DNA from 2 places in the Thermopolyspora sp. NPDC052614 genome. Region 1 is predicted to be linked to the other one. Evidence: predicted binding sites of a transcription regulator. Region 1 holds the regulator's gene; the other holds the start of a gene.
The links. Region 1 encodes LexA, which represses DNA repair genes until DNA is damaged. Its sites were predicted from a motif close to TCGAACANNTGTTCGA; they were not measured.
Positions count from the first base shown of each region.

Region 2: a site for LexA is predicted at 3,591-3,606, ahead of AB0K60_RS07505 (alpha-ketoglutarate-dependent dioxygenase AlkB). Genes of this name have one in related genera too.

Region 1 covers NZ_JBFATZ010000001.1:180,545-186,250, reverse strand. The annotation lists gene AB0K60_RS00745 (vitamin B12-dependent ribonucleotide reductase) at 1-1,522, opposite strand, end outside; gene nrdR (transcriptional regulator NrdR) at 1,792-2,253, opposite strand; gene AB0K60_RS00735 (hypothetical protein) at 2,617-2,802, opposite strand; gene lexA (transcriptional repressor LexA) at 3,492-4,199, shown strand; gene leuS (leucine--tRNA ligase) at 4,579-5,706, opposite strand, start outside.
Region 2 covers NZ_JBFATZ010000003.1:188,887-194,592, forward strand. The annotation lists gene AB0K60_RS07490 (sensor histidine kinase) at 1-767, shown strand, start outside; gene AB0K60_RS07495 (sulfite exporter TauE/SafE family protein) at 982-1,725, shown strand; gene ligD (non-homologous end-joining DNA ligase) at 2,341-3,309, shown strand; gene AB0K60_RS07505 (alpha-ketoglutarate-dependent dioxygenase AlkB) at 3,629-4,258, shown strand; gene AB0K60_RS07510 (PIG-L family deacetylase) at 4,451-5,296, opposite strand; gene AB0K60_RS07515 (VOC family protein) at 5,413-5,706, opposite strand, start outside.

The DNA of each region.
Region 1 (5,706 bases):
CGCCCGCGTGCTTGCGCATGACGCGCTTGTGGGCCTCGGCGTTGCGCTCGTAGCCGTCGTACGTGCCGACGACGCCGGCGAGTTCGGCGCTGCGGCGGTAGGAGGTGCCGGTCATCAGCGAGGTGATGGCGGCGGCGAGGGCGCGGCCGCCATCGGAGTCGTAGGCGTGGCCGGTGGCCATCAGCAGCGCGCCCAGGTTGGCGTAGCCGATGCCGAGCTGGCGGTAGGCGCGGGTGGTCTCGCGGATCTTCTCGGTGGGGAAGTCGGCGAAGGTGATGGAAATGTCCATCGCGGTGATGATCAATTCGACGATCTTCACGAAACGCTCGACGTCGAAGGTGTCATCGTCGGTCAGGAATTTCAGGAGATTGATGGAGGCGAGATTGCAGGACGAATTGTCCAGGTGCATATATTCGCTGCACGGGTTGCTCGCCGTGATTCGACCGGTTTCCGGGGAAGTGTGCCAGTCGTTGATGGTGTCGTCGTACTGAATGCCCGGGTCCGCGCACTCCCAGGCGGCCTGGGCCATCTTGCGGAACAGCGCCTTGGCGTCCACCTTTTCAATGACCTCGCCGCTCAGCCGGGCCCGGAGGCCGAACTGCTCGCCCCGCTCGACGGCGCGCATGAACTCGTCGGTGACCCGCACCGAGTTGTTGGCGTTCTGGTACTGGACCGACACGATGTCCTTGCCGCCGAGGTCCATGTCGAATCCGGCGTCGCGGAGGGCGCGGATCTTGTCCTCTTCGCGGGCCTTGGTCTCGATGAACTCCTCGATGTCGGGGTGGTCCACGTCGAGCACGACCATCTTCGCGGCCCGCCGGGTGGCGCCGCCCGACTTGATCGTGCCGGCCGAGGCGTCGGCGCCGCGCATGAAGGACACCGGGCCGCTCGCCGTACCGCCGCTGGACAGCAGCTCCTTGCTGGAGCGGATGCGGGAGAGGTTCACCCCGGAGCCGGAGCCGCCCTTGAAGATGACCCCCTCCTCCTTGTACCAGTCGAGGATCGACTCCATCGTGTCGTCCACGGACAGGATGAAACAGGCGGAGACCTGCTGCGGGGAGGCGGTGCCGACGTTGAACCAGACCGGCGAGTTGAACGCGAAGAGCTGGTGGACCAGGGCGTACTTCAGCTCGTGCTCGAAGATCTCGGCGTCCTCGTCGGAGGCGAAGTAGCCGTGCTCGCGGCCGGTGCGCACGTAGACCCCGACCACGCGGTCCACGAGCTGCTTGAGGCTCCACTCGCGCTGGGGGGTGCCGACGGCGCCGCGGAAGTACTTGGTGGTGACGATGTTGGCGGCGTTCACCGACCAGAAGGTGGGGAACTCCACGCCGCGCTGCTCGAAATTGACCGAGCCGTCGCGCCAGTTGGTCATGACGACGTCACGACGCTCCCAGTCGATCTCGTCATAGGGGTGCACGCCGGGAGTGGTGAAGATCCGCTTCATCTTCAGGCCGGTCCTGCGCCCCCGCTTGCCTCCGCGCGGGGCCGCCCCGCCGGTGGCCTCGCTTGCGGTGTCGGTCATGACTCCCCCTTCCGGGCTCCGCGGAGCCCTTGGTCGAACCGCCGGGCCCCCGCCGAGCCCGGTGCCGGATTGTCCGGGCCCGCCGCCGGGCCCGGTGTTGGACACACGTCGTCCGCGCGCCGCGGCTCCATGACTCTCATGGGGCAAGGAGCCGTTCGCCCGACCCCTGAAGGCCCCCTGAGACCCCTGGTGCCCCTGTGAGGCCCTGTGAGGCACTGCCCCGGCGCGCCTGTTCCTCGCCTTGTCGATCGCTTGTTGATCCGCCGGATTCACGCCCGCTGTTCGTCGCGGACAGCGCGTAGTTGCTTGATCTCGGCCTCGAAGTCGGCAAGTGTCTCGAAGCCGCGGTAGACCGACGCGAACCTGAGGTAGGCCACCTCGTCCAGGTCGCGCAACGGGCCGAGGATGGCGAGCCCCACCTCGTTGGAGGGGATCTCGGCGACGCCGGTCGCCCGGATGGCCTCCTCCACCCGCTGGCCGAGCTTGGCCAGCGAGTCCTCACTGACCGGCCTTCCCTGGCAGGCCCGCCGTACGCCGGCGATGACCTTGTCGCGGGAGAAGGGCTCGGTCACCCCGCTGCGCTTGCTCACCATGAGCAGCACGGTCTCCTGTGTGGTGAACCTGCGCCCGCACTCGGGGCAGGTGCGCCTGCGGCGGATCGCCGCGCCGTCCTCGGTGGAACGGCTGTCGATGACCCTGGTGTCCGGGTGTCGGCAGAATGGGCAGTGCATCGCGCCGTTTCCCCCTTTCCCCAGGACCCCCGGACTTCACGGAACGCTCGCGCACGCCCTGCGGCGTACCACAGTGCGGTAATGGAAACACAAGCTATGGTGAAGTACAGCGGTGTAACTACTACATCTTGTGGTCCCCACCCTAGAAGTGCCCAACCGTGAGCGCAAGTCGAGAGCGGCACCCGGCCGCGAAAGCACTGCTCACCGGCCACAAGACGGCTGCGCCGTCGGCGTGTCGCAACGGGCGGCCGGGACGCGGGTGCGGCTGTGTGACCACGGCAAACGATGCGCCAGAGGGGACATCCGGAACAGACGGGAACTTCCCCGTCACGCGTCAAACGGCGAGCGAACGGCGAGGTTCGGTCAATGGCCGGCCAAGGCGGCCAAGGCGGCAGGGGCGGCGAGGCGGTCCGCGGACGCGATGCTCATGCCGACCCGCGTGCCCAGCAGCAGCGCCCCCGCAACGGCCACCAGGACCGCCACCGCCACCAGGACCCGGCCCCGTCTGGTCAGCCGGACCGGCCGCCGCCCCACCGGCGGCCGCCTCATCGGCCGCCGTCGCTCCGGCCGCCGTCGGGCCGGCTGCCGTCGGGCCACGGTCTCGCGCCCGTAGGCCGCCGTAGCGCCCCGCCGCGCCCTCCCGACCGGCCGCGACCCCGCACCGCCCCCGGCCGCCCCGGCAGGCGCCGTATCGGGGCCCCGGCGCTTCTTCGCGGCGACCCGCGAGTCGGGCGCCGGGGGCGGAGGCCTGTGGCCGGAGGCGCGGCGCGGCGGAGGCGGGGTGGTCCTCGCCGCAAGCTCCGAATCGCGTGACGGCACGGATTCGGTGCGCGGGCCGGAGCTTTTCCGGATCTTTCCCGCTTTGGCCGATCGCATTGCGCACGTAATCGGGATGACCGGGGCAAGGTGTTCGGCGGGCGCTCGGCCGGGAGACGATGTGGCGCTCGCGCGAGCGGGCTCGCCAGGGGGTCTGATCCGGGATGTTGACGCGTCGGGCCGCATTGCCGCCTCCCTAACCGCGAGAATCGGATTCAGAAGTAAGATCGAAATCGAACACCATATCGATCGAACTCCCGTACGATGTTGTACACCACGGCACCGTCATTTTCGAGGACTCTCGAACAATTGTTTGATGATGATCTTGAATAGAGGTACGGTCGCTGTGTGCGACACAAAGAATACGGATCGGAAGGTCGGCACGTGACCGGGTTCGACGGGTCACGCCGCGAGGAGGATTCATGACCGAAAACAACGAGGCGGGCACACCCGTCGACTTGGCGGTACGCCGACGCGACTCCCTGGGGCTCACCCCCCGGCAGCGCAAGATTCTCGAGGTGATCCGCGACTCGGTGCAGCGGCGCGGCTATCCGCCCTCGATGCGCGAGATCGGCGAGGCCGTCCAGCTCACCAGCACCTCGAGCGTGTCGCACCAGCTCACCGCGCTGCAGCGCAAGGGCTACCTGCGCCGCGACCCGCACCGCCCGCGCGCGCTGGAGGTGCGGCTGCCCGGTGAGCCGGTGCTGTGGGTGGACCCCGACGCGGGCACGGAGGAGCCCGGCATCAACCGCCCCACGGCCGCCTACGTGCCGCTGGTGGGCCGCATCGCCGCCGGTGGGCCGATCCTCGCCGAGGAGCGGGTCGAGGACGTCTTCGCGCTGCCCAAGCAGCTCGTCGGCGAGGGCACGCTGTTCCTCCTCCAAGTGGCCGGAGACTCGATGATCGAGGCCGCGATCGCCGACGGCGACTGGGTGGTGGTGCGCCAGCAGCCCGTCGCCGACAACGGCGACATCGTCGCGGCCATGATCGACGGCGAGGCGACGGTCAAGACCTTCAAGCGCAAGGACGGCCACGTCTGGCTCGTCCCGCAGAACTCCTCCTACGATCCGATCCCCGGCGACGAGGCCACGGTTCTGGGTCGCGTGGTGGCCGTCCTCCGCCGCCTCTGACCTCTTCGCGCGCTCCTCGGGCCACCCCAGGCCGCCTCCGGGCGGCCTGGGAGCCGCGGCATCTGCCGATCATCCCGCCATCGGCGCATGGACGTGCTTCGAGGGGCCTGCGGACGCCGCGCACGGGGGCGGCGGCGCACGGCCGGGCGTCGTGTCGGCCACGTGAGGTGGGCACCGGCCTGCCTGCCGCCGGATGAGCGGCGACCGCCCCCGACGAGCCGAGAGTGACGGGTGCGGGGTAAGCGATCAGATCGCCGGGCCGCGAAGCGCCGGGAGAGCTTGACGCTCCGGCACCGGCCCAGCAGCGCTCGGCGGGTCCAGCAGCGCCCGGCGGGGCCGACAGAGACCCCGCCGGGGGACGTTCACCCGACGGACGCCGTCAGGGGACGATGTTGACCAGCTTCGGCGCGCGGACGATCACCTTGCGGGGGGCGCCGGACAGGTAGCCCTGGACCTTCTCCGAGGCGAGCGCCAGGGCCTCCAGGTCGGCGTCGGAGATGTCCGGGGAGACCTCCAGGCGGTCCCTGACCTTGCCGGCGACCTGGACGACGCAGGTGACCGACTCGACGACCAGCAGGGCGGGGTCGGCCTCGGGCCAGGGGGCGCGGGCGATCGTCGGGCCGTGGCCCAGCCGCTCCCAGCCCTCCTCGGCCGCGTACGGCGCGACCAGGGAGAGCATGATGGCCAGCGTCTCGGCGGCCTCGCGGACGGCGGGGTCGGCCGCGCCGGGGCCGGAGTCGATCGCCTTGCGGATGGCCGAGGTCAGCTCCATCATGCGGGCCACGGCGACGTTGAACCGCTGCGCCTCGATCAGCCGGGTGACCTCGTCGATCGTGCGGTGGGTGACCCGGCGCAGTTCCTCGTGGCCGCCCGCGAAGGAGATGCCGGGGGCGGTGGCGGCCCCGGCCTCGACCATCACGCGGAAGGCGCGGGACAGGAACTTCTGCGACGCGCCCGGCGAGACGTCGGCCCAGTCGATGTCGTCCTCCGGCGGCCCGGCGAAGACCATGGTCAGCCGGATCGCGTCGACGCCGAACTCCTCGATCTGCTGGCCCAGATCGACGCCGTTGCCCAGCGACTTCGACATGGCCTTGCCGCCGTTGATCACCTGGCCCTGGTTGAGCAGCCGGGTGAACGGCTCGGTGAAGTCGACCATGCCCATGTCGTACAGGACCTTGGTGAAGAACCGCGCGTACAGCAGGTGCAGCACGGCGTGCTCCACGCCGCCCACGTACTGGTCGATCGGGCCCCACCTGCGCACCGGCTCCTGGTCGAACGGCGCGTCCTCCAGCTGGGGCGAGCAGTACCGCAGGAAGTACCAGGAGGAGTCGACGAAGGTGTCCATCGTGTCGGTGTCCCGCTTGGCGGGGCCGCCGCACTTGGGGCAGTCGACGTTGACCCACTCGGTGGCCGAGGCCAGCGGGGAGACGCCCTTGGGCGCCAGGGCCTCGCCGCGCAGGTCGGGCAGGGTGACCGGCAGCTGGTCGTCCGGTACGGGGACCTCGCC
Region 2 (5,706 bases), on a different contig from region 1:
AGTACGCGATCGGGATCGTGATGGCGGCGATCGCCGGCGGCGCCGGCCTGGCCGTACGCCGCTACCAGCAGTTCGCGAACGCCGCCGACGAGCGCAGCGAGCTGCTCGCCGCCCGCAGCGAGCTGCTGGCCCGGGAGGCGGTCGCCGAGGAGCGGACACGGCTCGCCCGCGAGCTGCACGACATCGTCGCGCACAGCGTCAGCGTCATGGTCATGCAGGCCGGCGGCGTACGCCTGATGCTCCGGCCCGACCAGGTCAAGGAACGCGAGACCCTGGCGGTCATCGAGGAGACCGGGCGCGGAGCCGTGGAGGAGCTGCGCCGCATGCTGGGCCTGCTGCGCGGCCCCGAGGTGGACGGCCTCACCCCGCAGCCCGGCCTCGCCCGGCTCGACGACCTCGTGGAGCAGGTACGCGGCGCCGGCCTCACCGTCAAGGTGGACATCGAGGGCGACCCGGCCCCGCTGCCCGCCGGACTCGACCTGTCGGCGTACCGCATCATCCAGGAGGCGCTCACCAACACGCTCAAACACGCCGGCAGCACCGACGCCACCATCAAGATCTCATATCGCCCCACCGAGCTCCGCCTGACCATCACCGACGCCGGCCCGCGCGGCCCGGCCCCACTGGGCCTGCCCGCCCGCCCCGGCGGCCACGGCCTGATCGGCATGCGCGAACGCGCCGCCCTCTTCAAGGGCACCCTCACCACCGGCCCCCGCCCCGGCGGCGGCTACACGGTCCAGGCCGCCCTCCCCCTGACCCCCCGCTAACCACGCCGCACCGAATCCCACAGCACACCACCCACACACGCCGCACCTCGCCTTAACCCCGCTCCCACGAGCCCAATGACCACCCGCACGGCCATAGCCCACCCCGCACTCCCACACCGCACACCCCCGGCCACACATCACCCGACCCACCCACATCCGTTCCTATGAGCCCACCCGCTGGTTGATCGTTTAAACCGCGTGGTTGAGTGGACCGGTGATCGACTTCCTGGGCCTGATCGGGGTCGGCCTGGTGGCGGGTGTGGTGAGCACGGTCGTGAGCCTGGCCTCGGTCGTGTCGTACCCGGCGTTGCTGGCGTTTGGCCTGTCCCCGTTGTCGGCGAATGTCACCAATACGGTGGCCCTGATGTTCACCGGGATCGGCGCCGCCGCCGGATCGCGGGCGGAGCTCGCCGACGAGTGGCCGCGCCTGCTGCGGCTGGGCCTGCTCGGCGTGCTTGGCGGCGCCACCGGCGCGGCGCTGCTGCTGGTGACGCCGTCGGCGACGTTCGAGCTGATCGCGCCGCTACTGATCGCAGGGGCCTCGCTTCTGCTGCTGCGCCCGCCCCGCCTGGGCCGAGGCGACCGGCAACGCGGGGACCACGGCATCCTGTTCCGTGCCGCCCTGTTCGCGGTCGCGATCTACATCGGCTACTTCGGCGCGGCGGGCGGCGTGCTGATGATGGCAATCCTCACCGCCGTACTCGATCGCACGCCCGCCACGATCAACGCGATCAAGAACGTTCTGGCCATGCTGGCGAACACCGTGGCCGCCATCGGTTTCGCCCTGTTCGGCCCGGTCCAGTGGTCCGCCGTCCTCCCACTCGCCGCAGGCTTCCTGGTCGGCGGCTGGATCGGCCCGGCGATCGCCCGCCGCCTTCCCGGGCAGTCCCTGCGCGTCCTCGCGGCCCTGTGCGGCCTTCTCGTGGCGGTGAAGCTCGGCTACGACACCTACGTCTGACCCACCCGCCGACCATCCCGCTTCAGGCGCGGCGGAGAGAGGGGTGGGACCGGCGGCGATGGCGGTCGCCAGGATCCAGCCGACGGCGATCAGGCCCCAGGCGCCCTCGCAGTCGAACCCCTTCTCGGCCCGCAGGCCCCCGCCGATCTCCAGGTGATCAGCGGCGATCACCGTTCCGCCCAGGTGGGACAGCGCCGCGCCGTCCATGATGAGGCCGACGCCAACGCGCCCTCAGGGAAGGCGGAGGCCGCCGGTGATCCGGCAGCGAGAGCGGCTCAGGTGGCCCTCCACCAGGATCGGGCGAGGCAGTGCGGACGTCAGCAACCCCTCCCCGGCACCGCCGCTTCACCCCACCACCCGCCGAAACCACATCAAGGCCGCCTCCTACCGCGCCCGCCGTGCCCCGGAGACTCCACCCGCACCCCCGGTCTCGGTCTTGTGTGTTTGTCGGAGGCGTGTGGTCGCATGGGAAGGGTGAGAGCGGAATCATCCGAGATCATCGAGTCATTCCGCGACCGGAGGGCAGGCTGAGGACATGGATGACACTGGATCGCGGGGACCGACCGGCTCGGCAGATGGCGGGCACATGATCGCGGCGCTCACAGGCGGTGCCCGTTGAGCAGGAAGGACGACTCCGGCGGCGAGACGCGGGACGGGGTGGCGCTGACCAATCTCGACCAGCCGCTGTTCGAAGGGGCGGACGCCGCCAAACGTGACCTCATCGACTATCTGGACGCCGTCGCCGAGCGGATCATCCCTCATCTGGCGGGGAGACCGTTGTCGGTGATGCGCATCCTGCGCGGCCAGGACGCGTTCATGCAGAAGAACCTGCCCAAATACACCCCGGTGTGGGTGCCGAGGGTCGCGATGTGGGCCGAGAGCTCCGGGCGCGAGGTCACCTATGCGCTGTGCGACGACCGGCGCACCTTGCTGTGGTTTGGCAACCAGCGCGCGGTGGAGTATCACCCGGCGCTGTTCCGGGCCGAGCGCTGGGACCACCCCACTCATCTGGTGCTCGACCTCGACCCACCGTCCCCGGACGCGTTCGACCTGGCGGTACGCGCCGCCCACCTGGTACGGCAAACTCTCGCCGAAGCCGGTATGACCGGCGTCGTCAAAACCAGCGGGGCGAAGGGGCTGCACGTGTTCGTCCCGGTCGAGCCGGACGCGACGCACGAGGAGGTGGCCGCGGCCACCCGCGCCCTGGCCGCCCGCGCCGAGCGCCTCGACCCCGAACTGGCGACCACCGCCTACATCCGCGAAGACCGCGGCGGCCGGGTCCTGCTCGACTCCTCCCGCGCCGGCGGAGCGACCGTGGTGGCGGCCTACAGCCCCCGCCTCCGTCCCGGCCTGCCGGTCTCGTTCCCCGTGGCCTGGGAGGACCTCGGCCGCGTCCACCCCTCCGACTTCACCGTCCGCACCGTGCCCACGTTGCTCGCCGACCACGACCCCTGGGCCGAGCACATGCCCGTGCCCTGCCGCGTGCCCGCCGACCTCATCGAGGAAGGGCGCACCATCCCCACCGCACGAGTCCAGGCGATGCACGAGGGCAAGCGCCGCGCCCGCGCCCGCCGAGAAGGCTGACCGTCGTCCCCCTCTCTCCGCCGCCTCTCCCCGCCACCTCTCCCCGCCACCTCTCCCCGCATCGCAGGCGCACCGGCGGGATCGCCGTCCACGCCACGCAGGTCCAAGCCACGCGAAAACAAGCCCATAAGGAGGCCCGCCGCGAAGGCCGACCATCGTCCACCCCTCCCCGCACGGGAGGTGAGCAGGCGGAAGCGCCGTCCGTGGGCGTGCCGTGCTTGGGCGATCGGCGAGGCCATCGCCTATCTGGGGAAGCCAGGCGGCCATCAATCGAGGCTTGATCGAATATGTGTTTGAAATCGGGACGTACACTGTCGCTATGACAGGCGTATTCCAAGGGTCATTGCTGGACTGGTGTGAGGAGACCGGGCCGGGGCCCCTCGAAGGCACGGTCCACCGCGCCGAGCTGGCCCACGGGGCCTGGGTCGACGTGCGACCCGGATGGCTCGGCGGGGCCGACGAGCTGTTCGGGCGACTGATGCGAAACGTGCCGTGGCGTGCCGAACGACGGTGGATGTACGACCGGGTGGTCGACGTGCCTCGTCTGGTCAAGTTCTACGGCGAGGACGAGGCGCTGCCGGATCCCCTGCTGGAGGAGGCCATCGACGCGTTGAACGCGTACTACTCCCGTGAGCTGGGCGAGCCGTTCCGCACGGCCGGGCTGTGCCTGTACCGCGACGGCCGCGACAGCGTCGCCTGGCACGGCGACACGATCGGCCGCGGCAGCACCGAGGACACGATGGTGGCGATCCTCTCGCTCGGCGCTCCGCGCGCGCTGCTGCTGCGCCCGCGCGGCGGCGGGCACGCCCGGCGGCACGAACTCGGCCACGGCGACCTGCTGGTCATGGGCGGGACCTGCCAGCGCACCTGGGAGCACGCCGTCCCCAAGTGCGCCAAGGTCCTCGGCCCCCGGATCAGCGTGCAGTTCCGTCCAAGCGGGGTGCGCTGACCCGCGCGAGAGGGCGGACCTGAGCCGGACCTGGACCGACCGATGACGTCCTAACGCGGCGAATCCATTGCTCGGCGGACATAACCTCGGATTGCGGTGATCATGCGTGCGCAGGGAACCCGGCGAACAGGTCGTCCTCGCGATCCAGGGGCGTCCACGCGACTACGGTGACGAAACCCCGGGCTGCGATGATCACACACCTGTCGAGAACCCGGAGAACAGGTCGTCCTCCCGATCCGGGGCGTTGACGCGATTGAGGCGGCGGATGAACGCCTCGCCGCCGAAGATCTCGTGCTGGGCCTCGACGGGCAGGCGGAGGAAGAAGATGCTGTCGGCCTGGCTGACGTGCGCCTCCAGCGCTTTGCGCTTCTGCTCGACGTAAGGGGACACGTCCACGAACGTGGTGATCTCCTCATCGGGCGTGCCGAAGTCCGGCGGCAACTCGAAGTCGAAATCAGGCTGGGTGGCGCGCAGGCGTTCGAAGAGCTCCCTGGATCGCCGCCGTGGCACGGTCGTGTAGTAGAGCTTGGCCGGGATTCCGCTGGTCTCGGTCGCGTACACGGCGATGCGGTGGGCCTGGATGTGGTCGGGGTGGCCGTATCCGCCGTTCTCGTCGTAGGTCACCACCACGTCCGGGCGGTAGCGCTCCATGAGCGCGATCAGCGGCTCCGCCGCGCGTTCGACCGGGATGTTGCAGAACGCCTCGGGGTGCTCGTTCGCGGCCCAGCCGGGCATGCCGGAGTCCCGGTACCCCAGCAGTTCGACGTGCTCGATGCCGAGGTGGGCGGCCGACCGCTGGAGCTCGGCCAGGCGGCTCGCCTTGACCTCCGCCTCGTCGTGCCCGTCCTCGTCGGGCTTCGCGCCGCCCTCGCCGTCCCCCTGCTCTCCGTTGGTGCAGGTGACCAGAACGGTGCGGATGCCCCGTTCGGCGGCCTGCGCGAACACGCCGCCCGTGCTGAGCACCTCGTCGTCGGGATGGGCGTGCACGGCCATCAGCGTCAGCCGCTCGCCCACCGGCTCCTCGGCGTGCTCGGCCATGTACTTCCTCCCTGTGGACGACCGCGTGGACGAAGCCACTCTACGGCCGATCGCCGACAGTCGAGCACGGCGCCGATCGGAGCCGGGTGGGTGAACGCGTGCGGAGCGCCGCGCCGTCAGCGGGGGGACATGACCTCGTAGAGGTTGCCGGTGCGGTCGGTGAAGAACAGCCCGCGCGGGCACAGCGGGTGGTCGGTGCGGCCGTTGTCCGGGCTCCAGGGGCGGTTTCCGTACGGGACGCCGAGATCGTGCAGGCGGGCCAGGACGCCGTCGAAGGCGTCGGGGTCCACGTCGAAGGCGAGGTGCACGCCCACCGGGCAATCGACGGTCATGAACTCCAGCGTGAGCTCGTCGTTGACCTTGACCGGGATGAAGTGGCCCTTCGCGCCGGAGGGGGGCAGGCACTCCAG